DNA from 4 places in the Glutamicibacter protophormiae genome. Region 1 is predicted to be linked to each of the others. Evidence: riboswitches for the same ligand, from Rfam matches in the RefSeq annotation. Region 1 holds a riboswitch; each other region holds the start of a gene.
The links. A riboswitch is a leader RNA that binds a small molecule or an ion and turns the genes downstream of it on or off. The one in region 1 is predicted to bind thiamine pyrophosphate.

Region 1 (7,446 bases):
GACCGCAGCTCCTCGACCCTGTACCTGCACTACATCGACGTCGACTCCGCACGGGAGGTCGAGAAGGCGCGGGAGAACATCCGCGACATCGAACGCCGCCTGATCATGGCGATCGGCAGCCAGGACGAGTACGAAGCCATCAAAAACGAATGCAGTCCCAGGGTGAGAAGGAAGAAGGAGCAGCCATGATCGAAGTTGTCATCTGGATCTGCGGCAGCCTGCTGGCCTTGGGCGGCATCGCCTGCCTGATCCGCGTCGTCAAGGGCCCCTCGATCCTGGACCGGGTGCTGGCGTTGGATGTGATGCTGCTGATTATTTCCGCAGCCCTGTGCCTGGAGATGGCGCTGAACCGGCACACCGACTACCTGTTGTTCGTGGTGGCCGCCTGCACCCTCGGATTCATCGGATCGGTGACCGTCTCGCGCTACGTGTCGGATCAGAGGAATGCGTAATGGAGCTTTTCCTCGACATCCTCGTTGCGGTCCTGCTGATCCTCGGATGCCTGATGTCCCTGATCGCGGGCATCGGCCTGCTGACCTTCCCCGACATGCTCACCCGCATGCACGCGGCCACCAAACCCCAGGTGCTCGGCTTCCTGCTGATCTTCGCCGGGCTGGCCATCCACCTGCGCAACTGGACCATCGTCCCGGTGCTGATCCTGGCGTGGGCCATGCAGCTGCTGACCGCTCCGGTGTCCGCCCACATGATCGGACGTTCGGGCTACCGCACCAAGCACGCGGCCAAGGACACCCTGTTCTCCGACGAGCTGCGCCAAGTTGTGGACAAGGTGAGCTCCGGGTCGGCCACCGGCGCCATTCCGGTCGTCGACAGGCAAGACCCCGGGCCGGACGGAAAATAGCCTTCCCGCAACGAACGGCGGCGGGCCATCACCCCGCTGGGGAATGGCCCGCCGCCGTTGCGCCGGGGGTTCTACTTGGTGAACTTGGCGATGGCCTTGGTGGCGCCGCGATCGGCCAGCACCTGGATGACTGCCGCGACCACGGCTGAGAAGACGGCGAAGGTCAGCGCCTGGCGCATGGAGGCCTCGGCTGCTTCCTCGCTGCCCTTGCGCGGGGCGGTGCTGCCGGTGAAACCCTTCCAGAGCTGGTCGACCAGTTTGCTGCCGACGAAGCCCGCACCCAGGGAAATACCGGTGGCGATGAGCTTTTGTACTGTGTTCATGTGGACCTCACGTTCAACGTTGCGACTTGTCGTTCCGTTGCCAGCTTACCTGCGGTATGGTGGGTGGGCAGCAATTATTCCGACAGGGGAGCGTCAGGCCGTTCGCGGCAAAAGACGCTGAGAGTGCGATAGATCGCAGACCCTCGAACCTGCCCCGGCTAGTACCGGCGAAGGAAGTCGAGCATCTCGGATGCGGACCGGCGTCTGATGGCGCCCTTAATCCGTTCATCCCCCCTCCTGTATCAAGGAGGACATCTTATGAGTACATCCCGCACGACGCAGCGCAGCACCTGGCGCGTAGTCGACATCGTCATCGCCTCGGTGATCGCCGTCGCCTCCGGCGTGGTCTTCTGGGCCTGGTCCGCCAGCTACGGCCTGTTTTCGCTGGCCTTCACCGCCTTCCCGCCCGGCACCGCCCTGCTGACCGGCCTGTGGCTGTTCCCGGCGGTGCTCGGCGCACTGATCATCCGCAAGCCAGGCGCGGCCCTGTTCTGCGAAGTGCTGGCCGCGGTTGTCGAAGCACTGCTGGGCACGCACTGGGGCATGCCGGTGCTGATTTCCGGGCTGGTCCAGGGCCTCGGCGCCGAGCTGGTGTTCGCGCTGTTCCGCTACCGCAACTGGAACCTGCCGGTGGCGCTGCTGGCGGGTCTGGGATCGGGCCTGTTCGCCGGCCTCAGCGAAGCCTACGTGGTGGGCAGCGTGGCCGAATACACCGAGGCCATGAAGCTGTTCCACGTGGGTGCCACCGCCTTCTCCGGCCTGGTGGTCGCCGGCCTGCTGTCCTGGTGGATCACCCGGGCACTGGCCCGCACCGGCGCGCTGAGCAACCTCGCCAGCCGCCGCGCGCACCTGGAGCCGGCGTTCGCGGTGCGAAAATGAGCGCCGCCGCCAACGGGCGTACGGCCCCGTTGACCCGGCAGGGAGTGCAGATCAGCGCCCGCAGGTTCACCTGGCAGCATGCGGAGCGCGCGCGCCCGGCCATTGCCGGGCTGGACGTGCACATCCCCGCGGGGCAGAAGGTGCTTTTGCTGGGCCCGTCCGGGGCCGGCAAATCCACCCTGCTGCACGCGCTGGCCGGTGTGCTCGAAGTCGATGAGGAGGCCGGCCCGCGCGGCGAGCTGCTGGTTGGCGGGCAGGACGCGTTCGCGCGCTCCTTCCCGGTGGGCCTGATGCAGCAGGATCCCGAAACCCAGGTGGTGCAAAGCCGGGTGGGCGACGACGTCGCCTTCGGCGCCGAGAACCTGGGGGTCGAACCGCAGGAAATCCGCGCGCGGATCCCGCAGGCGCTTCAGGCAGTGGGCCTGGGGGCGCTGGGCTACGAGCACCGCACGCAGGAACTGTCAGGAGGACAGAAGCAGCGCCTGGCCTTGGCCGGGATCCTGGCCATGCGCCCCGGACTGATGCTGCTGGATGAACCGACCGCGAACATCGACCCGCAGAGCATTCCGCCGTTGCGCGACGCGGTGATCGGCGCCGTCGAATCCACCGGTGCGACGCTCATCGTGGTGGAGCACCGGCTGGAGGCCTGGGCCCGGCATGTGGACCGGGTGCTGGTGCTCGCCCCCGGAGGAGGGATCGCCCACGACCTGCACCCCGACGCGCTGGTCGGCGACGAGGAGGTCCGCGCCGAGCTGGCGCGGGCGGGGGTCTGGATCCCGGGTTATGTGCCGCAGACCTCGCCGGTGCCGCAGGCCTCCGGCGCCCCCATGCTGCACGCCGAGCAGCTGGTGTGCGCGCGCGGCGAACAGGCGGTGCGCACCGCGCCGGCCAGCTTCGAGGTCACCGCAGGCAGCGCCCTGGTGATCCGCGGTGAGAACGGGACCGGGAAGTCCACGCTCGCGCTGACCCTGGGCGGACTGCTGGAACCGGTGTCCGGCCAGTTCGCCGCCAGCGGCCAGCTGGCCGACGGGCTGCCGCCTTCGCCGTTCAGCTGGAAGGCCGGTGCGCTCATCGCGCGCATCGGCTCGGTGTTCCAGGAACCCGAACACCAGTTCGTCACCCAGACCGTGCGCGAAGAGCTGGCTTTCGCGCCGCTGCGTGCCAAGCGCGGCGCGGCCGAGGAGCTGAAGTACGACACGCGGCAGGTCGAGGCCAGGGTGGAGGAGCTGCTGGTGCGGCTTGGCCTGCAGGACCTGGCCGAGGCGAACCCGTTCACGCTCTCCGGCGGGGAGAAGCGCCGGCTGTCGGTGGCTACCGTGCTGGCCGCCTCGCCGGACGTGGTGATCCTCGATGAGCCGACCTTCGGGCAGGACGCCAATACCTGGCGCGAGCTGGCGCAGCTGCTGATTGAACAGCTCGCCGGATCCACCGCGATCATCGCGGTGACCCATGACGAGCACTTCGCCGCGGCGCTGGGGGCCCACGAGCTGGTGCTGGCACCGGCCCAGGCGGCTTCCGGAAGGTCTTCTTCGGCGCCGATGCTCGATGCACCGGTGGGGGACAGCTGGCTGGCGAAGATTAATCCGCTGGCCAAGTTCGGCGCGATCGCCGGGGCCACCTTGCCGCTGATCAGCACGGTGGACTGGGTTTCGGCCGCGGTGGTCATCGCGGCCACGCTGCTGATGCTGCCGCTGGCCGGGTTGGGGATCGGGGCGTTCTTCCGCCGCGGCTGGCCGCTGCTGGTGGCAGGTGTCCTGGCGGCCTGGGGCATTGCCCTGGTGGGCCAGGATTCCGGGCGGGTGCTGCTGGACCTGGGGATCTTCGATATCACCGAGGGCTCGGTGGCCGGCGGCATCGCCACGGGGCTGCGTGCCCTGGCCATGGCGGTTCCGATGGTGCTGCTGCTGTCCACCACGAACCCCAGCGACCTGGGCGGCGCGTTGTCGCAGCAGCTGAAGGTGCCGCACCGCTTCGTCCTCGGAGCGCTGGCCGGCATGCGTCTGCTGGGGTTGATGGTGGAGGAATTCACCACGCTGACCCTTGCACGGCGGGCCCGCGGCATCGGCAACCTAGGCACCGTGCGCCAGCGTGTAGGGGCGAAGCTCGGCCAGCTGCTGGCGCTGCTGGTGCAGGCGATCCGCCGGGCCGGGCGCCTGGCCACCACCATGGAGGCCAAGGGATTCGGCACCGGGCAGCGCACCTGGATCCGCACCGCCACGTTCACCCGGCGGGACGGCGCGGTGCTGGCCGTCGGCGTCCTGCTGGGCGCCGCGGCCATCACGGCCGCGATCTGGGCCGGAACCTACAACTTGATCTGGTAGCCGGGGCTAGCGGATCGAATCGGCCAGGGCGCTGAGCTGCGCATGCAGCTCGGCGTCCATCCGGATCGGCTTGGCATCCAGCGTGCGCACCGGGGTGAGCAGGCGGACCGAGGACACCAGCCACACGCCGTCGGCCTGGTACAGGTCCTCCGGGCGCAGCGGGCCGTAGCCCAGTTCCCAGCCGTCCTGGCGCGCGGCGTCGAAGATGGCGCTCTGGGTGGTGCCGGGCAGGATGCCGGTTTCCAGCATCGGGGTCAGCAGGCGTCGGGTGTCGCCGTCGCGCTGGGCCAGCAGCACGGTGGCGGTGGGGGCTTCGAGCACCACGCCGTCGGCGGAGGTGAAGATGACCTCGTGGGCTCCGTGCTTGCGGGCGTAGCGCAGCGCCGCCATGTTCACCGCGTAGGACAGGGTCTTGGCGCCCATCAGCAGCCACGGCGCGCGCTCGGCGAGCTTCGAATCGTAGCCGCGGTCGAGGAACAGCACATCCACTCCGGTTTCGCGCTGCTCCATGCCGATGCGCGGGGCCGGGGAGACGGTGACCCAGCACACGGCCGGGTCGTGGTCCAGTTCGCCGCGCATGGCCACGAGCTTGACCACGGCTTCCTCGGCGCCTCCGGTGGCGTCGAAGTCGGCAACGGCGGTGTCCACTGCGGCACGCCAGCTGCGTTCGTCCGGAATGGGAAGGTCGGAGGTTTCGGCCGAGATGGCCAGGCGAGCCAAGTGGGCCTCGAACTTGCGGACGGTCTGCTGGGTGTACAGCATCGACTCGAAGACCCCGTCGCCGCGGTTCACACCCTGCAAGGTGACCGGGAGCTGGGGCGCGCTGATGTCGGCAAGGCGTCCGGCGGGATAGGCCGGATCGAGGAATACAAGAGAACTCATTCTCCAAGGTTATCGAATTTCGCGCCCTGCTCGCGCGCGAAGCCCCCTGTCCACACCGCTTGGACGATATTCCAACATGCGGCAGGGGATTCGATAGGCTAGGCAAAGATGTTTTTGCCCGTCGCTGTCGGTGGCGGGCTGCGGCGCACACGCCGCGGACGCCCATGGGCGCTGACGTGAGGGGGTGCCGCGATGTGGCCGAGTAATGAAGTGATGCTGCAGATCGGTGGCGTCGTGTGGAGCATCCTGGTCGCGGCCGAACTGGCGGTCCGCTATTTCATGATCGGCATCGTCCCCGGCAACCGGCGCCCCACCACGGCGATGGCCTGGCTGCTGGCCATCTTCTTCATCCCGGTGGTCGGACTGGTGGCCTACTGGCTGTTCGCCAACCCGAGGCTTTCGCGCCGCCGGCTGGAGAAGCAGAAGCGGGCGCACGACGAGATCATGCGCGGCACGGCCCACATGCAGTTGCCCGAGGAATTCCATTCCACGGAGGAATGGGTCGAATCCGCGGTCATCCTGAACCGTAATCTGGGCGCCATGCCGTTGGAAGGCGGGAACACCGTGCAGGTGCTCTCCGACTACCGTGGTTCGCTGGAAGCCATGCGCGAGGAGATCGACAAGGCCAAGCGCTACGTGCATATCCAGTTCTACATCATGGGCGACGATCCGGATTACGTTGACCCGGTGCTGGATTCCCTGGAAGCCGCAGTGCAGCGCGGGGTCAACGTGCGACTGCTCTTCGACCATCTAGGGACGCTGCGGGTGAAAGGCTACCGCAACTTCAAGAAGCGGCTGAAAAGCTCCGGCATCAACTGGCGCCCGATGCTTCCCATCGACCTGATCGGCCGGCGTTGGCGCCGGCCGGATCTGCGCAACCACCGCAAGATCCTGGTCATCGACGGCGAGGTCGCCTTCACCGGGAGCCAGAACCTCATCGAACCCGGCTACAAGCGCGAATCAGCGCACAAGGTGGGGCGCGAATGGGTCGAGATGATGCTGCGGGTGGAAGGCCCGCTGGTGCGCAGCCTGGACGTCACCTTCGCCACCGACTGGTGGCAGGAAGACGACGGCCAGGAGGTGCTGATGGACATCACCGAGGCCAGGCACCCGCTGCCCTACGACGACCGGCCCGGCAGCACGCTGGCCCAGCTGCTGCCCAGCGGCCCGGGATTCGGCGGGGAAAATAACTTGCGCCTGTTCAACACGCTGATCTATTCGGCCTCCGAGCGGTTGATGATCACCAGCCCCTACTTCGTGCCGGACGACTCGTTGCTCTACGCCATCACCACCGCCGCCCAGCGCGGGGTGGAAGTCCACCTGTTCGTCTGCGAGGAGGGGGACCAGTTCCTGGTGCACCACGCGCAGCAGTCCTACTACCAGCAGCTGCTGGAGGCCGGGGTGCGGATCCACCGATACCCGGCGCCGATGGTGCTGCACACCAAGTGCTTCACCGTGGACAACGAGGTGGCGGTGGTCGGCTCCTCGAATATGGACATGCGCTCATTCAGCCTGAACATGGAAATCTCGGTCATGCTGCTAGGCCAGGAAATGGTCGACGCGGTGAACGCGGTGCAGAACGACTACCTGGAGATCTCCTCGGAAATCAGCCTGGCCGAATGGCGCCGCCGTCCACGCATGCAGCGCTGGATCGACAACGTGGCGCGCCTGACCGCCACCTTGCAGTAGCGCCGGGCATGGCGCGCCACTCCTTTCCGCGGGGTGTAGCCGGACAAAGCTCTGTCGCTCTGTGCCATGCGGTGTCGTGGTTCCCTCCACGAAGCAGGATTTCGCTCAGTCCACAAAAATGAGCGGTGGAACCGGCAGCGCGGTTCCACCGCTCATATTCAATACCCGTGGCAGGGCAGCTTAGCTACGCGGCAACGCACCGGGAAGCGGTGGCACCACTGGCGGCAGCTGGCGTTCAGGAGCGGCCTTCCGACGCCGGTTATCGAATTCTTCCAGTTTATCGGTGAACGGTTGCACCTCTCCGGTACATAGCGTCCCGGCGGCAGGCAGGCGCTTGGTCAGCAGGTAACGGTCCATCGCATCGGTGATACACCTTGACGTGCCGTAGGCGGTGTGGCCCCAACTGTTGCTGCTCAGAAGCCGAGAGTTGGGCATCAACTTCGAGACCTTCTGGGCCCCGGAATAATTCGTGGCCGGATCCCAGAAGTTTCCA
Region 2 (7,446 bases), 1.1 Mb from region 1:
AGCGGGAACAGCGGCGCCTTGTAGGGCAGCTTGGCCAGGTCCTGGCCACTGGCGATGTATTGCTTGCGGAACTGGTAGTGGCAGACCGCAATGCCGATCCAGGCGATGAACCCGGACAAGCCGGAGACGTTCAGCAGCCAGGTGTAGGCAGCGCCCTGGCCGATGATCGCGGTGAGGAAGCCGAACAGGCCCACCGAGGCGGTCAGCAGCATCGCCGGCATCGGCACGCCGTTGCGGTTCAGCCGGGCGAAGATCTTCGGGGCCTTGCCGTCCAGCGCCATCGAGTACAGCATGCGCGCTGAAGCATATAGCCCTGAGTTGCCGGCGGACAGGATGGCGGAGAGGATCACGGCGTTCATCAGGGCCGCGGCGAAGGCAATGCCCGCACGCTCGAAGACCAGGGTGAACGGCGAGGTCGCGATGTCGGAGGCCTCGGAGGAGAGCAGCGAGGGATCCAGGTACGGGATCAGCATGCCGATGACGAAGATCGCGCCGATGTAGAACAGCATGATGCGCCAGAAGATCGCCTTGATGGCGCGCGGGATGTCGCGCTTGGGGTTCTCCGCCTCGCCGGCGGCCACGCCGACCAGCTCGGTGCCCTGGAAGGAGAAGCCGGCGATCATGAAGACCGAGACGATGGACAGCCAGCCGCCGACGATCGGCGCCTCGCCATCCGTCCAGTTGCTGAAGCCCGGGGAGCTGCCGCCGATGATCCCGAAGATCATCGCGACGCCGCAGATCAGGAACACGATGACGGTGATGACCTTGATCATTGCCAGCCAGTATTCACCTTCGCCGAAGGCCTTGGCGGACAGCGCGTTCAGCCCGGTGAGCAGCGCAAGGAAGATCGCCGCCCAGATCCAGCTCGGTGAATCGGGGAACCAGTAGGACATGATGATGCCCGCGGCAACCAATTCCGCGGCGACGGTGATGGCCCAGTTGAACCAGTAGTTCCAGCCGATCGCGAAGCCGAAGTGGCGGTTGACGAACACCGTGGCGTAGGTCTGGAAGGAGCCGGCGACCGGTAGGCGCGCGCTCATCTCCCCCAGCGACTGCATCAGCAGCAGGACCATGAGCCCGATCAACCCGTAGGCGATCAGCGCTCCCCCGGGCCCTGCTTCGGCGATCGCGCCTCCGGAGGCGACGAACAATCCGGTTCCGATCGATCCGCCAATTGCAATCATCTGCAGGTGGCGGGCCTTGAGACCACGCTTTAGACCGTCGTGGGACGGTGCGGGCTCACTCATGCGTTACAGCTCCTGGTGCATAGAAAAATCCAACCTTTCAATCCAAGCACCACGGCGAGCTCAAACGCTATGAACCGCGCTACAGTAAGCGATCAATAATCTTTCGCTTAGCCCATGAGTACGGAGGATAAATTGCGCTCAGGGTATCTACCACCGTAGTTTTGCTCAGTTCCGAGCGTATTTGCGAAAGCCGGTCGAAGCCGTGCTTGCCGTGGTAGGAGCCCATTCCGCTGGGACCAACCCCGCCGAAGGGCAGGGACGGAATGATCATCTGGGCCAACGGGGCATTGTGCACGATGGCGCCGGCGCGCACCCGGTCGGAGAAAATCGACTGCAGCCGCGGGCTTTCGCTCATCAGGTAGGCCGCCAGCGGAGCAGGCCGAGCGGCGATGAATTCCAGCGCCTCTTCGAAGGTGGCCACCTCGATCACCGGCAAAATGGGACCGAAGATTTCCTCTTGCATCAGCGTTCCGTCGAGGTCGACGTTGCGCATGATGGTCGGCGCGATGCGCAGGGTCGTCTCGTCGTACTGTCCGCCGTGCACCACCTCGCCCTGTTCGAACATGTCCAGCAAGCGCTGGAAATGGCGGTGGCTGGCGATGCGGCCGAAGTCGGGGTGCGTCAGCGGGTCCTTGCCGTAGAAGCTGTGGATGGTCTGGCCCAGGCGCTCGATCAGCGGCGCCGAGTCGCCGATGGCCAGCACGTAGTCCGGCGCCACGCAGGTCTGGCCCGCGTTCATGAACTTGGCGTAGGCCAGCCGTTTGGCGACGGCCGGCAGCTGGTTGTCCACCACGGCCGGGGACTTGCCGCCCAGCTCCAGGGTGGTCGGAGTCAGGTGCTTGGCGGCCGCGGCGGCGACCACCTTGGCGACCTTCTCGCCGCCGGTGAAGAAAATGTGGTCCCAGCGCGCAGCCAGCAGTTCGGTGGCGGTGTCAACGCCGCCTTCGATGACTGCGTATACGCGGTTGTCCAGGTAGAGCGGCAGGAACTTGGCCAACGCCCCGGAGCTCGCCGGGGCAATCTCCGAAGGCTTGAGCACCGCGGCATTGCCGGCGGCGATGGCGGCGACCAGCGGGGCCAGCATGAGCTGCAGCGGGTAGTTCCACGGGCCGATGATCAGCACTACGCCCAGCGGACGTGGCTCGACCTTGGCCATGGCCGGCTGCAGTGCGAGCGGCACCTTGACGTTGGTGTGGTCCATCCATTCGGCCAGATGGCGCAGCGCAAAGTCGATTTCGGCGCGGACCACGTCCACCTCGGAGAACTTCGCCTCGGTGGCGCCCTTGCCCAGGTCCTCGTTCAGCGCGGACAGGAAGTCGTCCAAATGCTCGTCGAGCATCTTCTCCAGCGCGCGCAGCTGCTGGACGCGGAAGCGGCGCGGGTGGGTAATGCGGGAATCGGCCGAGTGGCGCAGGCTGGCGAGCGTGGCGGCGATTTTCGAAGGATGCTCGTCCACGGGCGGCGCGAAGTCGCCGACGGGATCGGGCAGCGGAGTGGAAGTAAACAGGCCCATGAATCGAGACTACGTCAACGGGCTGGGGTTGACCTGATTGCCACCATTTTTCTTTTGTATCAATTGATTGATACATTGAATCCGGAAAGGCGGAACCCATGAGTAATTCGTTGACTTCACAGTTCGGCAGCTTCGCATTTGCGGCGTTGATCATCTACCTGATCCTGCGCAATCTTGCGTCCAAGCAGGACGGAAACCGCCTGGCTCTGGCGCGGCAGCACGCCTTCTGGTGCGCTCTCATCGGATTTTTCGCCAGCACCTCGGCCAGCTGGTTCGATACCCTCGCGGCGGTCCCGCCCGAGGGGGAAACGCGGCTGAGCACGCCCGAGGCCATCGGAGCCGCCGCGACGCCCGCGATCTGGGTGGCATTCATCTACATCGCGGGGCAGTTCACCTGGCCGCACAAGCTCAAGCCGCAGCGCACCGCCTCGCTGAAGCCCCGGACCCTGTCCGGCCTGATTCCCAAATCCCTGGCGTCAGTCATGCTGGCCGTCTTCGCCGCCGGCTTGCTCGCGATGTACAGCGTCCGCGACGTCACGGGCCTCGCCCCCACGCCGGAAATTACAGAAGAAGACGCTCATGAGTACATCGTGACCGCAGATGCCCAGGATGGACTGCGTTCGGCCGCGGAGGTCCTTCCCTATCTGGGGCTGAGCCTGGCACTCCTGCTTGTTGCGGCCTTCGCCGCCACCATGGTCATCCTCCGGCGCAAGCCCCTGGACGGCATCAGCGAACACGACAACCTGCTGCTGCGCATCACGTGGCTCAATCGCCTCTACCGCACGGTGACGGTGCTCCTGGCCGGCGCCGGTGGCGAAGCCCTGCACTTCAAAGCGCGGTGGATCTACGACGACGCCGACAAGTTCATGGATGGCGAAGGCGCCGGCATCGATCATTGGGAGCGGATGAACGACGTAGCGGGCCAATGGGACCAGACGGCCAACTACGCCGTCCTTGCCATCGCCGTCGTCATGTTCTTCTGGCGCCCACCGGTGAACTTCGAATCCCTGCGGCCTGCCGCCTCCAGCGCCTTCGCCCGGCTACGCGAGCAGCTTTTCGCGGTGCAATACCTGAGCGCCATGGCGGCCATCCTGCTGGTCGCCGTCGGATGGCCGATGCTGCCGAGCTCCGAGACGCAGGAAATGCCAACCGCCGAGCGCGCCACCGCCATCCTGCTCCTCCTCGCGGGCGCGGCGCTGTTCTACCTACTGGTCAACGCCGCCTACCTGGCGTACATGGCCTTCTGGACCCGAGCGGTGGCGCGATTGCCCAAACCCGCCGCTCGCCTGCCGCTATGGACCTACGTTGTCGCCGGACTCCTGATGGCGGCCAGCCTGTACTTCCTGCTCTTTCCTCCGCTGGCGCTGCTGTGGGGATTTGTCCCACCGAACCGGTGGATCATCGTCGGGCTGGCCGCTGCGCTGCTCGCCGCGCATGCAGGATTCGTCCTGCTGGTCCGTTCCGTGGCGCTTCCGTGGCAAGTGGGAGGCGAGGTGGAAACCTGGTATCGGCAGGTGCTGGAATTCCGCTCGATGCGTGTGGTCACCGGAGCACTCGTCGCCATGCCGCTCATGGGATACGGGTTATTCGAAGGATTCGGCCTGTTCGGGCTGCTGATCTTCTGCGCCCCGGCGGTGCTGGCACTGCCGCGCCCGCAGGGCTCGATGCTTCCGGAAACCAGCGACGCAGGGCTTCGATGAGCGCCCAGATCACCGTGGACCTGGACTCGGCGCTTCCGCCCTACGAACAGATCCGGGCCCAGGTGGCCTCGCTGATATCGCTGGGAGAGCTGGCGGCCGGGAGCAAGCTGCCCACGGTGCGTGCGCTGGCCACCGATCTGGGGGTGGCGGCGGGCACCGTGGCCCGCGCCTACAAGGAACTGGAGGCCGAAGGCCTGATCTCCTCGCGCCGCCGGGCGGGCACCGTGGTCAACCAGCTGCCCGGGCAGCAGCCGCTGGACGAGGACCTCATTCGGGCCGTGGACCGGGTCTGGGAACTGGCAGCGGAGCTGGGGGTGGACGCGGCGACGATAAAGGCGCTGGTGGAGCGCCGGGCTCGTTAAGAATTTGTCCTCGCGCGGTTATCTGCGTACCCTCGGGATCAGTGACACGGGGTGTCGGAGAAGCCGACTGAGATGAGACCCGTTGAACCTGAACTAGGTCAAGCTAGCGGAGGGATGTCGCATGACTCTGCCTATTGTTGCCCGCAATTACCGGGAACAATCCCCCTTGGTGTTCTGCCTGACGAACACCGTGGTTACCAATTTCACCGCCAACGTGCTGCTGGCTTCCGGCGCGGCCCCGGCCATGACGGACCTGCCCGGGGAAGCCGGGCCGTTCGCCGCGGCCGCCTCGGCCATGCTGGTCAATCTGGGCACGCCCACCACCGAACAGCTGCGTGCCATGGAAGAAGCCGTCGAGTCGGCGAGCGCCGCAGGCACCCCCTGGGTGCTTGACCCGGTGGCCGTCGGTGCGCTGCCGGTGCGCACCGAATTCGCCCAGCGCATCGTTGCCCGGCGCCCCACGCTGATCCGCGGCAACGCCTCGGAAATTATGGCGCTGGCCGGCTGGGAATCCTCCGGCCGAGGTGTGGACTCGCTGGACAGCGTGCAGGAAGCCATCGCCGCCGGGCGCGAGCTGGCAGTGAAATACGGTTCGGTGGTCGCGATCTCCGGCGAGGCGGATGCTGTCATCGACGCGCAGCGCACCGTGCTGGTGCACACCAACGGCATCGGCCTGACCCGCATCACCGGCGGCGGCTGCGCCCTGGGCGCGGTATGCGCAGGCATGCTCGCGGTGCACGAGGACCCGTTCGAAGCCGCCGTGGCGGCCCACGGATACTACGGCCTGGCCGCCGAAAAGGCGCTGGCCGCCAGCTCCGGGCCGGGCAGCTTTGCCGTGGCCTTCCTTGATTCCCTGGCGGCCGTCGAGCCCGCCGCACTTGAGAGCCTGAACTGTGAGGAGACGACCCATGCGTGAACTCGGAGCCTACCTGGTGGCCAACACCGACAGCTGCACCCCGCACAGCACCCTTGAGGTGATCGAAGCAGCCGTGGCCGGCGGAATCCAGTGGATCCAGCTGCGCGCCAAGGAGGAAAGCGCGCGCGAGTTCTTCGAGCTGACGCTCGCCGCCGCGAAGCTGACCGAAGGCAAGGCCGAGCTGCTGGTCAACGACCGCATCGACGTGTTCCTGGCCGCGCGCGCCGCGGGGGCCGCGGTGACCGGCATCCACATCGGGCAGAAGGATGTGCCGGTGCATCTGGCCCGCCAGCTGCTCGGCGAGGGCATCATCGGGCTGAGCGCCTCCACCGAGGAGCAGATCGCCCAGGCCAATCGCGATGCCGAGTTCATCGACTACCTGGGGGTGGGTGCCGTGCGCGCCACCCCGACCAAGAAGGACCACCCCACCCCGCTGGGCCTGGACGGCTTCGCGGAGCGCACCGGGTGGACCGAGCTGCCGTGCGTGGCCATCGGAGCGGTGACCGCCGACGACGCCGCCGCCATCCGCGCCGGGGGCGGCGCCGGGCTGGCCGTGGTGCGGCCGGTCTGCCAGTCCGCTGATCCGCGCACCGCCAGCGCCCAGCTGGTCTCCGCATGGGAGGCGGCGAAGTGAACATCCTTTCCATTGCTGGTTCCGACCCGTCCGGCGGCGCCGGCATCCAGGCTGACCTGAAGACCATCGCCGCCAACGGCGGCTACGGCATGGCAGTGATCGCGGCGCTGACCGCGCAGAACACCCTCGGGGTCAGCGGCGTGCAGGCCATCGGCGCGGACTTCGTCACCGCGCAGCTCGAAGCGATCAGCGCGGATGTACGCATCGACGCGGTGAAGATCGGCATGCTCGCCAACCAGGAGATCATCGACGCGGTGGCCGCCTGGCTGGATGCCGTCAGCGTCCCGGTGGTGCTGGATCCGGTCATGGTGGCGACCAGCGGCGATGCCCTGCTGGAAGACGCCGCCGCGCTGCACCCGCTGCTGGCCCGCGCCACGGTCATCACCCCGAACACCGCCGAGCTCGGCGCGCTGCTCGGCGTTGCCGCCGCGCAGGACTGGTCGAGCGCCCTGGATCAGGCGCAGCGCCTGGCCGCGGCCCACGACGTGCTGGTGCTGGCCAAGGGCGGGCACCTGTCCGGGGCGCAATGCCCGGACGCGCTGGTCTCCGCCGCCGGGGTGCTGGCAGAATTCACCTCCCGGCGCCATGCCACCAAGAACACCCACGGCACCGGCTGCACCTTGTCCAGCGCGCTGGCCACCCGTTTTGCCGCGACCGGCGACTGGGCCGCGGCGCTGGAGCAGGCCAAGGGGTACCTGGACCGCGCCATCGGCGCCGCGGATCAGCTGCAGGTGGGCTCCGGGCACGGCCCGGTGCACCACTTCGTCGACTTCTTCGGTGCCGCGGATCCGATGGCCGCCTGGTGGGAGGACATCGCTCCGCTGCGCTCGGGCATCGACGAGTTGGCATTCATCGTGCAGCTGGCCGACGGCACCCTGGAGCGCGAGAAGTTCGAATACTACCTGGCGCAGGACGCGCTGTACCTGCAGCGCTATGCGCAGGTGCTCGCGCAGGCCAGCGCGCTGGCCCCGGAGCTGGATTCCCAGCGTTTCTGGGCCAGGGGCGCCGGGGAGATCCTGGAGGGCGAGCTGCAGCTGCACCGCAGCCGCCTGGTGGAGGGGCTGGCGAATCCGT
Region 3 (7,446 bases), 1.3 Mb from region 1:
TGCTGACGGTATCCCCGTCCTGGAGGATGTTTCCAACGGCGTCCTTGATCACCGCTTCCGCGGTTTCTTCGGACTCGGAGACCGCGTTCCATTCATGGCCGCATTCAGGGCAGACCAGCAGCGCATCCATCTGGTAGGTGTACTCGCTGGAACAGTTCGGGCATGGCGGCAAAGTATCAGACATGAGGCTAATTTTAGTGAGCTGACCTGCATATTGTCGACCGAATCGAATATCGGACGGAATCGGATTCCGCTTCGCAATGCGGGTGTTTTCCGGCAGCCGCCGGACTCCTGCGTCAGTGGGATCCGCCCTTGCCTGTCCGGGCCGATTCGCTCATACTCAGGCTAGGAGCAGTAGCCCGAACAGCGCGGGAAGGCACACCATGTCGAAGCACAAATACAACAAGTACGGCCCCCAGGTGTCCATCTCCGCAAAGGAGGGCCTGACCCTTGAGGTGCTCAGGATTGCCGAGAAGGCCGGAGCCCAGGCCGGGCACGCAACGGCCAAGGAGCACCTGTACCAGAGCATCGCCAGCGGGTCGCTGCTGGACGAGCAGCAGACCGGCGAACTGCTGGCCGCCGCCGAACGGGCCGGAGCCGCCGCGGCGCTCACCGCCGCGCGCAAGGTGCTGGACAAGACGCTGCGCACCTCGTTCAGCCCGACGCGCTACGCTCCCCCAGCTCCCGGCGCGGCGCCCCCGGCAGCACCCGCCGCGGCGCAGGAGGCGCGGCCGTATTCCGAAACCTACGAAGAACCGTTGGCCCGCTACTCCCCGCCGGTCAGCCACGTCGAAGCCCCTCGGCACAAAATCGACCAGCATGTCCTGACCGTGACCCGGGTGCAGAAGCTCAGCGACCAGCTGGTGCGCATCGTGGCCAGCGCCCCGAACCTCGACAGTTACCGATCCAATGGCGCCCTGGATGAATACGTCAAGGTCTATGCGGCAGATCCGGCCCTGGGCCTGGTTCCGCCCTACGACCTCCGAGAGCTGCGCCAGCGGCTGCCCCGCGAAATGATGCCTCGCTCGAAGTCCTACACCATCCGCTGGATCGACCACGTGGTCGACGAACTGGCCATCGACTTCGTGGTCCACGGCGGCCCCGGAACGGTCGGGCACTGGGCGGGAACGGTCGAGCCGGGGGCGGCGCTGGTCATTTCCCCGGCACGCAGCAAAACTTCCCTCCAGCTGGGGGCCGAATACTATGTGCTGGCCGCGGATGAAGCCGGGATCCCCGCCATCTCCAAAATCCTCGAAGCGCTCCCGGAGCACGCGCAGGGGGTGGCGTTGCTCGAAATCGCCGACGACCAAGGAATGTTTGACGTGAAACATCCTCAAGGGGTTGAATTGCGCTGGCTTTCCCGCGACGGTGTTCCGGCCGGACGCAGCGAAGTCCTGGCCGATGCGTTCCAGACGCTGACCGTTCCGAGCCGTGGCCTGGGTGTTGTGGCGCATGCGGAACGAAGCACCGTCAAGGCGATCAGCCGCATCTGCGAGCAGTGGAATTTGTCGAAGCGCTCAACCCACATTTCCTCCTATTGGACGCTGCGCGAAGGACGGATGATGCGCTGACCGCCGTGCCTGCGGTTTCCTGCCCGAGGCGGAATACACCGAAACGCAATGCGCTTCGGTTGTATTCCGGCTCGGCGACCAGCATCTAGGGACACGGCGGTCGGCGTATCTCGGCGGCTGCTAGCGGGCTTGGGCCAGCGCTCCCCCGGCGACCGGCATGGGCAGACCCAGATGGCCGCGCAGCGTGCGGTGCTCGTAGGCGGTGCGGAACCGCCCGCGCCGCTGCAGCTCCGGGATCACCAGTTCGACGAAATCGGCCAGGCCGTCGGGCAGGTTCGGCGGCATCAGGTTGAAGCCGTCAGCCGCCCCGGTATCCAGCCAGAGCTCGATCTCGTCCGCGATCATCTCCGGCGTACCCACCACGGTGCAGTGCCCGCCCCCGGCCGCCAGCAGCCCGAGTAGTTCGCGCACCGTCGGCTGGTGGATCTCGATCAGCCGCAGGATCGTCGCATAGCGTCCGGCTGGGCCGGTGAATTCCGCCGCGGAGGGCAACGGCGGCACCGGGGCATCCAGTTCCCAGGCATGGGTGTCCTGCTGAACGAAGACCGCCAGCTGGGCCAGCGCCTGTTCGATGGGCAGCAGGTCGTTGAGCCGGCGCTGCTTGTCCTTGGCCTCCTCCAGGGTGCGGCCCACGTAGGCGACCAGCCCCGGCATGATGGCCAGGGCCTGCGGATCGCGCCCGGCCGCGGCGGCCCGGGAACGCACGTCCTGCGCGTAGTCCAGCGCCATCTGCCGGTCCGCGGCCACCGCGTAGATCGCCTCGGCATGGGCCGCCGCGAGCTCGCGCCCCTGGGCGGAGGCCCCGGCTTGGAAGAGGACCGGGGCGCCCTGCGGCCCGTCGGGAATGTTCAGCGGCCCGCGCACCCCGAAGTGCTCGCCCGCATGGTCAATGCGCGAGAGCTGATTCGGGTCGGTGAATACCCCCTCGCGGTCGGCCTGCACCGCGGCAGCGGGGTGGGAGCCGAACAGCTGGCGCAGCACCGTGATGAACTCATCCGCGCGGCCATAGCGGTAGGCATGGTCGCCCAGGGTTTCGCGCCCGTGGTTCTGGGCCTCGGCGTCCCACATGCTGGTGACCACATTGGCCCCGGCCCGGCCGCCGGAAAGCCGGTCCAGGCTGGCCAGCATGCGGGCGGCATGGAACGGGGTGTAGAAGCTGGAGGACACCGTGCAGACCAGGCCGATCCGGCTGGTGTGCTGGCTCAGCGCGGACAGCAGCGTAAACGGTTCGAAGAACCAGGTAGGACCTGCCGCCGCGGCCTCCGGGGCAACGGCCTGGCCGTCGGCCAGGAACACCGCGTCCAGCAGGCCCCGTTCGGCCACCTGCGCCAATTCGACGTAGTACGCAGTCTCGCCCAGCCGCTCCGCCGGGGAGTCCGGCGCACGCCAGGCCGCCTGGTGGTGTCCGGCGCCGTAGATGAACAGGTTGAAACGGGCCTGCTTCACCGGCTGGCTCATCCCTTGACCAGTCCGCCGTCGACGATCAGGTTCTGCCCGGTCACCCCGCGCGAAAGCGGCGAGGCGAAGAACAGCACCGCGTCGGCGAGCTCGGCCGGGGAGGTCACCCGGCGCAGCGGGGTGCCGGAGGCGATCAGGTCGAAGACCTCCGCCGGGGTGGCCGCCGAGGCATCGGTGGTGCGCAGCAGGCCGCCGGAAACCATGTTGACGTTGATTCCCTCCGGGCCCAGGTCGTCGGCGAAGGTGCGGGTCAGCGACAGCAGCGCCGCCTTGGCGGCGGTGTAGTCGTGGTACGGGACCACGGGGTGCTGGAACAGGTTGGTGCCGATGTTGATGATGCGCCCGAAGCCGGCCTGGCGCATGCCCGGCAGCGCCGCCTGGATTGCACCGACGGGTGCGAGCACGGAGCCGGTGAACTGGGCGGTGAGTTCTTCGGCGGACAGCTCGTCCGCCTTGGAGCGGGCATCCCCGTTGAAGGAGAAGTCAACCAGGGCGTTGTTGACCAGGGTGGTGACTGGTCGTCCGAAATGCTCGGTCGCCGCGGCAACCAGCGCCTTCAACGCGTCGGCGTCGCGCACGTCGGCCTGCAAGACCAGCGCCTGCCCGGGGAAGGCATCGGCCAGTTCCTCGGCCGCCTGGAAGGAGCTGTTGTAATTGATCACGACCTGCGCCCCGGCCTTCAGAAAAGCGGTGCTGATGGCGGCGCCCAGTCCGCGCGCTCCGCCGGTGACCAGCACCAGCTGGTCCTTGAGAGGAAGGGAAGAGTTTGCCGACGTTGCGGCGTCGATTGCTGTGCGTGCGTTCATGGTGCTCGAACTCCTTGAAGATGTGTCAAGGCGAACGGGACCCCGGGATGGATGCGTGGCATCGAGGTATCCAGGACATTCCCTTCGCCAGTGCTAACTGGATCAGGTTCGACGGGTTTTATCTCAGCCGCTCGGCGGCACCCCGTGTCACTATGTCCCATTAGTACCACAGGCCGTCTCGGACGACCCAACACAAGTCTCTTCCGGGAGTTTCGGGATGCTACTGGATCACTTGGTATTCGTAGCTAGCTCGGGTTTCAGGTTGCGGAACCTGCTCGATGACCATGCTCTGGATTAGCTTCCGGTCGATCTCGAACTCGGCCACGTTGTGGGGTTTCGTGCACGTGTGGGAATGCTCCAGCAATGTCGTTGCCCCGTCCCGGACAGTCAGGTCGACCTGGCCCGTTCCGGTGCAGGCATATTTGATCAAATACGGCCCGGGCAAGTCCACCTCAACAGATGTTGTGTCCGGGGCCAGGGTTCCGCCCTGTTGGTACTTGAATCCCGCCGCGGCCCAGGCAACCAGCCCGTGATATCCACGTTGGTCGAGTTCTCCTTGCCAGAAACCCATGCTTTCTTCGCTCCCGGCCGTTGAATGCAACCCGACTACTGCAAGATACATCAGCGGGGGAAAGGTCATCGCGGCCTCTTGTTGTTCGAGCTTCTCCTCCGACGACAGCTCCGCGATGGGCTGCCGGTATTGAATGTTGTCCGATCCCAGGTTGGAAAATTCGCGATCTACCGGGCTCAATTCGGAGACCGGAGTCGTGCAGGACGTGAGCGCCAGAACCGCGGCACCGAGTAGAGGCATCATCTTCCTCATCCAGTCACCCGTCATTTCTCCGGTACAGATTGACCTCGAAAGAGCCGACCGTTTCAGGTTCTCCAGAAACTAAAATGGTGTAGCCCTGGGCGGCCCGGTCAATTTCAAACACACCTTCAGTTGTTTTCGCGGGGATACCGCAGTTCAACGGGATCTCGTTTGAAGGCAAGACATCCGGATCCATAGCCTCGCTGTCGAGAAATACCTGCAAAGTTGCGAGTCCGACTCCCCAACACCCGAATTCCACAACGTAGGTTCCCGCATCTTGCGCGTCAGCGCCCATGGACATCGATTCGTTGACAGATACTGGCTGGCCGTTTTCATCCGTGTAGGTCGTTACGCGGAAGAAACCGGCCGTTCCCATCAGCAGTTCATCGGCGTTCTCACGAGAATCCGGATCCCCGAAGATCGGCGCAGGTCGCAGAACCTGCGTTTGCAGCTCCGAGAATATCGGAATGCCTTCTTGGTAGTACTTCGCGTACGGATCTTCATCGTGGTCTTGTTGCTCGGCATCCCATGCTGTTCCGTTTCCTCCACCTTGCTGTTCATCGGTTTCAAGCTTGGATACGGGCGTCGTACAGGCGCTGAGCAGAAGCACGCCGGTGAGCAACGGGAACAAAATCTTCTTCACAGGAAAATCCCAATAATCGTTCAAATACAGCATTATGTCGACCGTATTTCGCCCATCGAAGGAAAACAATACTTGTCACACTGGATTACGGCGACAAATTGATAACTTTCCCAACGCAGCCGACCCGCCGCCGAGAAGAGAATCACAAGCAGACACCAAACAGGAAGCATGATTTCGTCGGTGTTGGAGCATAAGGTCGATTGCTGGGACCGAGGATTCCGTCCCTGTCGCTTAGTCAAGGAGAAGTACCACCGCATGCGATTGCCGCGCCGCACACTATCCGTTGTCCTTATTGCGTCCACCCTGGGCCTGGCTTCATGCTCCGCACTGACTTCCACGGATTTCAGCGGGACGAATGGTGCCCAGGCGGCGGCTCCGTCCGCCGATCAGAAGGCGGAGTACTCCGAATCGCTGGAACAGTTGGAGGATATCGCAATCAAGGGCCGCGCCCCGAAAACCGGCTATTCCCGCGAGCAGTTCAGCAATGGATGGAAGGATACCGACAACAACGGCTGCGATGCACGCAACGATATCCTCGCTCGCGATCTGGAAAATGTCGAGTACAAGCCGGCCCGGGTCGAATGCGTGGTGCTGAGCGGAACATTTGATGATCCTTACACCGGCAAGACGATCAATTTCGAGCGAGGCCAGACCACGAGCTCGGCCGTGCAGATCGACCACATCGTTGCGCTGTCGGATGCCTGGCAGAAGGGCGCCCAAAAATGGAGCAAAGACGAGCGCCTCCAATTCGCCAACGACCCGCTAAACCTGCTGGCTTCCGATGGTCCCACCAATGCTTCCAAGGGCGACAAGGATGCGGCAACTTGGCTACCGCCAAACAAGGACTTCCGCTGTGAATATGTATCACGGCAGACCCAGGTCAAGGCCAAGTACGGCGCTTGGATGACCCAAGCGGAACACGACGCTATCAAGAAGATCTTGGCTTCCTGCGTCTAGGCAACCCCTACCGGCCGCTACTCTCAACCCTCAGACTGAGCGTTTCACAGTAAATTACCACCTTGGACGTATGTTCAAACAGCTGGAGTTATGGCATGATTGATGTTATTCCAGCTGATAGCGAATTGTTTTCGCGATGATTTAGCGAAAATCGACAGTTCAAAGGTGCACAATGAAGTCACGGTTGCTCGGCGTAGTACTGCTGCTAGCCAGCGTCTGCATTTTCGTGTTCGCGCTGGACAACTCCCAGCGCTCAATGGCAACTACCTGCTGGGTCGCCTCAACCCTGATGTTCATTGCGGCGGCCATGCTGCTTCTCGGCGATATCGTCGGTTCGTCCTCCGCAACCGCTGGCGATCCACGCCGCAAGCGCCAACGCTAAAAGGACTAAAGTTCACCCATCGCATGCCCTGCCCACCGGCAGGGCATGCGGCGCTTTAAGCGACGCCAACTACCGGTACGGCGTCGCTCGATGCCACAAAGATCTGTTTTATACGTGAAATTTACGTTCAAGCATCGACAGGTTCATCTTCATGGGATAAACATGAGAGAGGTCACACGCTTAACTCTGAGGAGGATCTATGCCTGCGTTCAGGCAGATCAAAAACTTAACGCTGACTTCCATGGCTACTGCAGTTTTGATTGCCTCCGGATGCGTTGCCGCGCAGGCCGCCCCGGCAGCAGAACCAGCCGCCCCGGGGACATTCACCCTGGATATCTTGGACATCAACGACTTCCACGGCCGCATTGCCCAAGATCGAGATTCCGCAGGTGCGGCAATCTTGGCTGGCGCAGTCGATACGCTGAGGGCCGCGAACCCGAACACGCTCTTTGTGTCGGCCGGCGACAACATCGGCGCTTCGACCTTCGCTTCGGCCTCGCAGAAGGACGCGCCAACCATCGAAGCATTGGGCGCCGGCGGTCTCGACGTGTCAACCGTGGGCAACCACGAGTTCGACCGCGGTTTCAAGGACCTGAAAGGCCGAGTCATCCAGAGCTATGCCAAGGCCTCCGGCCAAGACGGCGCAGACTTCGCCCTGGGTGCCAATGTCTATGACAAGGCCACCGGCGAGCCTGCTTTGAAGGAATATGCAATTCGCGAGGTCAACGGCGTCAACGTCGGCTTCATCGGCACGGTCACCGCGGACGTCCCGTCGCTGGTCACCCCCACGGGCATCAAAGACCTTACGTTCGGCAACG
Region 4 (7,446 bases), 320 kb from region 1:
GTCACGCTGGCGCTGGCCGCGGTGTTCTTCTCCTGGCTCGGAGATTCCCTGCCGCGGGTGATCGACGGCGATCCCGGGTTTTTGACGATGGTCGGCTGTTTCATGGTGGCGCAGGTTTTCTACATCCTGCTCCTGCGCCGGTGGTGGCGCGGCTCGGTGCTCCGCCGGCCCCTGGGGCTGGTCCCGTATCTGCTCGTGCTCGCTGCCCTGGTGGTGCTGTGCGGGCCCTCGGCCGGTGCGCTGCTGGTGCCGGTGGTCCTCTACGGCCTCGCATTGGTTTCGATGGCTGTGCTATCGACCGGAACCGGGTTGCGGGGCGGGCTGGGCGGAGCGGTGTTCTTATTCTCCGATGCGCTGATTGCACTGCGCTCGTTCACGGACATCCATATCCCGGCCCAGGACTTCTGGATCATGCTCACCTACATTCTTGGACAGTTTCTACTGGTGAGCGCTATTTTGGACAAGGACAACGCGGCGCCAACGGCCGCGAGGCCGCAAGCCGCCGGGCCGTGATCGGTGCGGGGCCCGTGCCGATCTGACGCCCGCGCCTCGAAGGAATGACCCACTGAGCATGAACCAGCACCACATCGACGGCGTGCAAAAAGTTGCCGGCCAGGGCATCCCCCTGGTGCTGATTCACGGGCACGGGGTGGACCACCGGATCCTCCTGGCGCTGGATGAAGTGCTGGCCGCCACCGGAATTTTCCAGCGCATCTATGTGGATCTTCCCGGAATGGGCCAAACCGCTGGCCTGAAGGGCGCCGGGGGACTTCCCGAAATCGCCGACTGGCTCGAAGCGCTGATCCGCAGGCAATGCGGACAACGTCCCTTCGCGATGGTCGGCAACTCGTTGGGCTCGCTGCTGGCACAGGAGATGGGGGACCGGTTCGGTGAGCAGGTAGCCGGCATCGCCATGCTGGCGCCGCTGGTCTTCCCGCTGCATGCCCAGCGGACCGTGCCGCCGCGGGAAATTCTGCACAGCGACCCGAGCCTGCTGGCAGGGCTTCCGCTGCAGGACGCGGATCATTACGAGAAGATGTCAGTGCTCCAGACCGTGGAGAACTGGCAACGCTTCAGCATCCATGTGCTGCCGGGGATCCGCTCGGTGAACCTGCGCTCGATGGTGAAGCTGTCCAAGCGCTATTTCCTCGATGAACTGCCTGTCGAGCGGGCCGGCACGCTGGACTGTCCGGTGCTGATGCTGTGCGGCCAGCAGGACCATGTCACCGGCTTCGCGGATCCCCGCAAGCTCGCTGCACGGTATCCCTCGGCAGAAATCACGGTCGTTCCATCGGCCGGGCACAACGTGCACCTTGACCAACCCGATATCGTTGCAGGGGAAATGACTCGCTGGAGCAGGGCGGTTCTGGCCTACTCCCGGAAGTGAGTTGTGACAGTCCACCACCCCCGTGCGCGGTTTCAGGGCGCAGATGAGTGGCTACTTGTTACCAATCCGTGCTTCTCGGTGGCATCTCACAAGGAGAAAATTACAAGACAACATGCGGTGTATTCCGCGGCTGGAGAGGAGTTGCAATGACTGAGATGCTCGTTCTTCGCAATTGGACCAGCGTGGAGGAAGTTCCCGAACTCCTGGACGTCTGGCGCAACTCGGCGGAGGGAGGCCGCGACTTCCTCTCGGCGGCAGACGTGGATGCCGTCGCCAACGCGCTCGAAGCGGTGTATTCGCAGCGGGTCTCGGTGCGGATCGCCCAGCTGGGCAAGGACATCGTCGGCTTTGCCGCGTGGAGCGAAACGCGGATCGAACTGCTGTGGGTGCGCCACCACGACCGGCACCAGGGGGTGGGCAGCGCGCTGCTTAAGGACATCCTGACGTTGTGCCCTGCCACCACCATCCAGATCAACGGCCAGAATGCGAATACCCTCACGTTCTTCCTTGACCATGGCTTCGAGATTGAGAAGGCGGCGGAGCAGGCCGATCCGCTGGCCCGGATCCGGCTTCGCCATGTCCACATTTCCGCGTCGGACGTGTCACGATAGATCCATGAGCGAAAACACCCGTGATCTGCGTGAAGTCAAAGTCGAGCGAGTCGAGTCCAAGAAGTACCGGGCAACCAGCGGCGAAACCGGTGCCAGCCTGGAATTCGGCCAGGGCGAAGGGCTGCTGACCCCGGTGGAGCTGCTGCTGGCGGCCATCGCCGGGTGCTCGGCCATCGACGTCGACGTGGCCACCACGCGCCGCAGCGAGCCGGAGAAGTTCGAGGTGGCCGCCAGCGGCTACAAGCTGAGCGAGGAGGGCGCCGGACGCATGGAGGACATCAAGATGTCCTTCGACCTGAAGTTCCCGGACACCGACGAGGGCCGCAAGGCCGCCGGCATGGTCGAGCGCATCGTGAAGCTCTCCCACGACAAGTACTGCACGGTCTCGCGCACCGTCGAGCTGGGGGCCAAGGTCACCAGCGAGATCGCTGACTAGCGAACCTCCCGCCGCGGCGGGAAACCGGCCAGGCGCCGGAGCATAAGAACATAGTCAACACGCCACTGCCCGGTGCAGCGGCTCGTGGTACGGATCCGGGTGGACCGAACCGGACGAGCGCCGCCCGGGCAGTGGCGCGTTCGCGGCCGGGCCGCCGGAGCTCGTGCCCCGGGGCGCGGCGGAAGCCTAACGCTGGGCCAGGACCTGGAAGGTGATGGTGCCTTCGGCATCCACGTTGGCGTCGAGCACCTTGTCGTCCAGGGCGTCGGTGACCAGCTCGTCGAGGAAGACGGGGCTGCCCTCGCCCTGGATCACCTGGTCCGCCGGCTGCGGGCCGTCAACCACGCGCACGGCAAAACGCGCGGTGGGCTGGCCCTCGGCCGCGTCGGCGGGCTGGATGCGAAGCCCCGCCTCGTTCTCCTCCGTCTGGTTGGTGACCAGCGAGGTCACGATCGCATCGGCCTGATCGGTCAGTGTCAGCACTGTGTTCTCCTTCCGGTTGCGGTGCCGCCCGGTTCCGGGCGCCTTCACGCCACACTTCCGCACCCTTCGGGCCCGGGGCAAACAAACTGATGGATCTTTGAGGATTTACCCACCCGGCGCCGTGGAAAGCCCCGTGCATTGCGCGGATCAGGGACCATCGCGCGCGAAGATGACGCGCAAGGACGCGCCGGGCTGGCTTTTGCGCCGCGGGTCGTGCCTATAATCGCTTCAACTCCGCGGGAGCCTGAACCGACCAGGCTGAGAGGGCACCGAGCCGACCGCCACACCTGATGCGGGTCATGCCGCCGTAGGAAGGAAGTGCCGTCGTTGCACGTCGCCATCATCGGGGCCGGAATCATCGGCCTGTCCACCGCCTTCGAACTGCTCTCGCGCGGTAGCGAGGTCACCGTCATCGACCCGGATCCCGGGCAGGGCGCCAGCCGCGCCGCCGCCGGGATGCTCGCCCCGGCCGCCGAAACCACCTGGGGCCAGGGAATCCTGCACGAACTGCTCGGCGCCTCCAACCAGCGCTACCCGCAGTTCGTGGAACGCATCGAACAGGCCACCAGCCTGCGCCCGGACTACCTGCGGAACGCGACCCTCGTGGTGGCCTCCGAACCGGCCGACCGCGATGCCCTGCACGAGCTGGTGCAGCTGCAGACCAATCTGGGATTCGGCGCCGAAGTGCTGCTGCCCAGCGCCGCCCGCCGGCTGGAACCGGCGCTGGCCAGCAACATCGCCGGCGCCGTGCGCTGCGCCGGCGACCACCAGATCGACCCGCGCTCGGTGGTTCGGATCCTGGCCGGGCACCTGGACGCGCACCTGGTCCGCGAACCCGCCGTCGAGCTGCTGCAGCGCGCCGGGGCCACCCGCGCGGTGCGCACCGGCAGCGGCCGGATCATCGAGGCGGACCAGGTGGTGCTCGCCGCGGGCCTGGGCGCCGTTGCCGGGGCGCCGCGGCTGCCGCTGCGCCCGGTGTACGGGGACATCTTCCGGCTGCAGGGCCCCTCCGGACCGCCGCTGCTGCAGCACACCGTGCGCGGGATCGTGCACCGCGACCCGGTGTACCTGGTGCCGCGCGCCGACGGTTCGCTGGTGCTGGGCGCCAGCAGCCGCGAGGACGGCAACGAGGCGGTCAACATCGGGCAGATGCACCGGCTGCTGGACAACGCCCGCCGGCTGGTTCCCGGGATCGTGGACTGCTCGCTGAACGAGGTCATCGCCCGCGCCAGGCCCGGCACCCCCGACGACCGGCCGCTGGTCGGGCGGCTGGACGACGGGCTGGTGCTTTCCACCGGCTACTCCCGCCACGGGGTGCTGCTCACCCCGTTCGGGTCCGCGCTGGCCGCCGACCTGGTCCAGGGGCTGCCGCCGAACGCGGAACACGCCCGGGCCGTGGACCCCGCCCGTTTCACCGACCCCGCACGTTTCACCGACCCACGCCGTGCCGGCGGCCACGCCGCACCGACCCGAATGGAGATGCACCGATGACCATCGACATCACGCTGAATTCAACCCCCGCCACCATCGCGGACGGCTCCACGCTGCGCGAGCTGATCGCCGCGCATCTGGGCCGCGAACTGGACGAGCGCGGCCAGGCCGCGGACGGCGCCAAGCTGGGGCTGGCCGCCGCCGTGAACGGCGCCGTGGTCCCGCGCAGCGCCTGGTCGACACGCGAACTGGCCGCCGGGAACACCGTCGAACTCGTCACCGCCGCCCAGGGAGGCTGAACCATGGACCACGCCACCGCAACCAACGCCGCCGCGGGCCTCACCGAGCTCAGCGCCGCCAACGACGCCTTCGAAGTGGCCGGGCGCAGCTTCGGCTCCCGGCTGATCCTGGGCACCGGCGGGGCCACCTCGCTGAGCACCCTGGAGCAGGCGCTCGTCGTCTCCGGCACGGAGCTGACCACGGTCTCCATCCGGCACTACTCCTCCGGCGGCTCGGCCAGCGTGTACGAGCTGCTGCAGCGCCACGGCATCGCCGCGCTGCCGAACACCGCGGGCTGCTTCACCGCCCGCGACGCGATCCTCACCGCCCACCTGGCCCGCGAGGCGCTGGAAACCAACTGGGTGAAGCTGGAGGTCATCGCCGACGAGCACACCCTGCTGCCGGACCCGCTGGAGCTGTTCGCCGCCGCGGAGCAGCTGGTGGCCGACGGCTTCGAGGTCTTCGCCTACACCAACGACGACCCGGCGCTGGCCTCCCGGCTGCAGGACGCCGGGGTGGCGGCGGTCATGCCGGCCGGCGCGCCCATCGGCTCCGGGCTGGGCATCCTGAACCCGCACAACATCGCCGCCATCGTCTCCCGCGCCACCGTCCCGGTGATCCTGGACGCGGGCGTGGGCACCGCCTCGGACGCGGCCAAGGCCATGGAGCTGGGCTGCGACGCGGTGCTCCTGGCCAGCGCCGTGACCCGCGCCCACAACGCCCCGCTGATGGCCGCCGCGATGCGCGACGCCGTGCGCGCCGGACGGGCCGCACGGCTGGCCGGGCGCATCCCGGTGCGCGACACCGCGCTGGCCTCCTCCCCGGGCGAGGGCATGATGCAGGCGCTGATCGGCGACTTCTCGTGAGCCGGCGCGCACCGCTGGTTGCACCGCGCACCGCGCTGGACCCGGCGCAGCTGGCGCGCTACTCCCGGCACCTGACCCTGCCCGGCATCGGCGAGGAAGGCCAGCGCCGCATCGCCGCCGCGCGCGTGCTGGTCATCGGCGCCGGGGGACTGGGCAGCCCGATCAGCAACTACCTGATCGCCGCCGGCGTGGGCACGCTGGCGGTCATGGACGACGACACGGTGGAGCTGTCCAACCTGCAGCGCCAGATCATGCACCGCCAACAGGATGTCGGGGCGCGCAAGGTCGACTCGGTGCCCCGGCTGGCGGCCCAGCTGAACGACCAGGTCGCCGTCGTGCCGCTGGCCGAACGGCTGACCGCGCACAATGCCGAACAGCTCTTCGCCGCCTACGACCTGGTGATCGACGGCAGCGACAACTTCGCCACCCGCTACCTGTCCAACGACGCCGCCGAGCTGACCGGAACCCCGCTGGTGTGGGGCACGCTGTTCCAGTTCTCCGGCCAGGTCTCGGTGTTCGACCCGCGCACCGGGCCGATGCTGCGCGACCTGTTCCCGGAGATCCCGGATGCCGACTCGGTGCCCAGCTGCGCGGAAGGCGGCGTGTTCGGCGCCCTGTGCGGGGTGGTAGGCTCGATCATGGCCGTGGAGGCGCTGAAGCTGATCACCGGGGCGGGCGAAACCCTCTCCGGCAAGCTCTGGCTCTACGACGCGCTGACCGCCGGGGTGCGCACCCTGGCCTTCGAGCGCGACCCGCAGCGCGCACCGGTGCGGGAGCTGGGGGACTACGCGCAGGAATCCTGCGCCGCCGCCCCGGCCGTCGCGCAGCTGGACCCGGCCGCGCTGGAAGACCTGCGCCGGGAGGCGGCGCAGCGTGTGCTGGTCGTCGACGTGCGCGAAGACTGGGAACGCCAGATCGCCGCGATCACCGGCAGCGTGCACGTGCCGCTGGAGCAGATCCTCTCCCTGGGCTGGGAGGCGATCGACGCGAAGGACGCCACCCACGTGGTGCTGGCCTGCAAGAGCGGGGCCCGGTCGCTGCGCGCCGCCCAGGCCCTGGGCCCGCAGCCGGACGGGGCGCCGCCGACGGAAGCGCAGGTGCTGAATCTGGCCGGCGGCACCGTGGACTGGTACAGGCAGGTGCGCGGGGAGGCCCTGGCCTACTGACCTGCGGCCCGCGGCCACGAGGGATACTGGAGCCATGGACGAATTGGGCGAACTGTTGTTTCGCGAACTCACCGACGCCGACGAGCAGCAGGCCGTCGACGCGCACCAGACGCTGCTGGCGGAGGACTTCGAATTCCTTCCTGCCTGGACGGACGGGGAAAACTGGGCCGACTACGTCTACCGGATGAACGCCGGACGGCACGGGGAGCACATCCCCGAGGGGTGGGTCCGCTCGGCCCTGTTCATCGCGGTGGACCGGGACGGCTGGCTGCTGGGGCGGGTGTCGGTACGCTACGAACTGAATGCCTCGCTGCAGCACCTGGGCGGCCATATCGGCTACGGCGTGCTGCCCGAGGCCCGTCGGCAGGGAGTCGCCGCGGCGCTGTGCCGTTTCGGGTTGGACGAGCTGCGCGCCGCAGGGATCGACCGGGCGCTGGTCACCTGCGCTGCCGGCAATTCCGGATCCCGCGCCACCATCCTGGGCTGCGGGGCAGTTCCCGACGCGACGCACCCGGAAGTCGTGGACGGGGATGGAACCACCCAGCTGCGTTTCTGGGTGGCGACCGCCTGAATTTGCCGGTTCATCCGGATGTTGCGTGCTTATTTCTGTATGTTTTGACACAGATCCCCGGTTGGCTTGCCTTGAGAGCGTAGAATAAATAGCTGGGTCGACCTTGGCCCCGACTCCATTGACCCTTAACTCGAGCAGAAGTGAGCCTTCACGCATGTCAGATAACATCACGAGCCGCGAAGAACTGCGCAACGTAGCAATCGTTGCGCACGTTGA

Region 2: it holds a riboswitch for thiamine pyrophosphate, as region 1 does, so the genes downstream of both, thiM (hydroxyethylthiazole kinase) here and JQN66_RS13050 (ECF transporter S component) in region 1, are expected to answer to the same signal.
Region 3: it holds a riboswitch for thiamine pyrophosphate, as region 1 does, so the genes downstream of both, JQN66_RS01510 (3-oxoacyl-ACP reductase) here and JQN66_RS13050 (ECF transporter S component) in region 1, are expected to answer to the same signal.
Region 4: it holds a riboswitch for thiamine pyrophosphate, as region 1 does, so the genes downstream of both, thiO (glycine oxidase ThiO) here and JQN66_RS13050 (ECF transporter S component) in region 1, are expected to answer to the same signal.

Annotation. Positions count from the first base shown of each region.
Region 1 covers NZ_CP069806.1:2,781,978-2,789,423, reverse strand. Annotated here, with positions in the region: gene JQN66_RS13070 (Na+/H+ antiporter subunit E) at 1-189, shown strand, start outside; gene JQN66_RS13065 (MrpF/PhaF family protein) at 186-452, shown strand; gene mnhG (monovalent cation/H(+) antiporter subunit G) at 452-859, shown strand; gene JQN66_RS13055 (DUF4235 domain-containing protein) at 931-1,182, opposite strand; TPP riboswitch at 1,257-1,375, shown strand; gene JQN66_RS13050 (ECF transporter S component) at 1,441-2,061, shown strand; gene JQN66_RS13045 (ATP-binding cassette domain-containing protein) at 2,058-4,382, shown strand; gene JQN66_RS13040 (aminodeoxychorismate lyase) at 4,389-5,264, opposite strand; gene cls (cardiolipin synthase) at 5,478-6,953, shown strand; gene JQN66_RS13030 (alpha/beta hydrolase) at 7,134-7,446, opposite strand, start outside.
Region 2 covers NZ_CP069806.1:56,665-64,110, reverse strand. Annotated here, with positions in the region: gene JQN66_RS00320 (amino acid permease) at 1-1,247, opposite strand, end outside; gene JQN66_RS00315 (aldehyde dehydrogenase family protein) at 1,327-2,760, opposite strand; gene JQN66_RS00310 (hypothetical protein) at 2,859-4,460, shown strand; gene JQN66_RS00305 (GntR family transcriptional regulator) at 4,457-4,822, shown strand; TPP riboswitch at 4,860-4,954, shown strand; gene thiM (hydroxyethylthiazole kinase) at 4,944-5,738, shown strand; gene thiE (thiamine phosphate synthase) at 5,731-6,372, shown strand; gene thiD (bifunctional hydroxymethylpyrimidine kinase/phosphomethylpyrimidine kinase) at 6,369-7,446, shown strand, end outside.
Region 3 covers NZ_CP069806.1:301,867-309,312, reverse strand. Annotated here, with positions in the region: gene JQN66_RS01525 (zinc ribbon domain-containing protein YjdM) at 1-184, opposite strand, end outside; gene JQN66_RS01520 (siderophore-interacting protein) at 384-1,571, shown strand; gene JQN66_RS01515 (NtaA/DmoA family FMN-dependent monooxygenase) at 1,692-3,029, opposite strand; gene JQN66_RS01510 (3-oxoacyl-ACP reductase) at 3,026-3,835, opposite strand; TPP riboswitch at 3,897-3,990, opposite strand; gene JQN66_RS01505 (hypothetical protein) at 4,056-4,658, opposite strand; gene JQN66_RS01500 (hypothetical protein) at 4,663-5,322, opposite strand; gene JQN66_RS01495 (HNH endonuclease family protein) at 5,545-6,246, shown strand; gene JQN66_RS01490 (hypothetical protein) at 6,419-6,628, shown strand; gene JQN66_RS01485 (bifunctional metallophosphatase/5'-nucleotidase) at 6,870-7,446, shown strand, end outside.
Region 4 covers NZ_CP069806.1:2,460,491-2,467,936, reverse strand. Annotated here, with positions in the region: gene JQN66_RS11455 (lysoplasmalogenase family protein) at 1-513, shown strand, start outside; gene JQN66_RS11450 (alpha/beta fold hydrolase) at 572-1,387, shown strand; gene JQN66_RS11445 (GNAT family N-acetyltransferase) at 1,534-1,998, shown strand; gene JQN66_RS11440 (OsmC family protein) at 2,003-2,434, shown strand; gene JQN66_RS11435 (Fe-S cluster assembly protein HesB) at 2,621-2,917, opposite strand; TPP riboswitch at 3,144-3,248, shown strand; gene thiO (glycine oxidase ThiO) at 3,236-4,408, shown strand; gene thiS (sulfur carrier protein ThiS) at 4,405-4,647, shown strand; gene JQN66_RS11420 (thiazole synthase) at 4,651-5,493, shown strand; gene moeB (molybdopterin-synthase adenylyltransferase MoeB) at 5,490-6,659, shown strand; gene JQN66_RS11410 (GNAT family N-acetyltransferase) at 6,694-7,230, shown strand; gene typA (translational GTPase TypA) at 7,385-7,446, shown strand, end outside.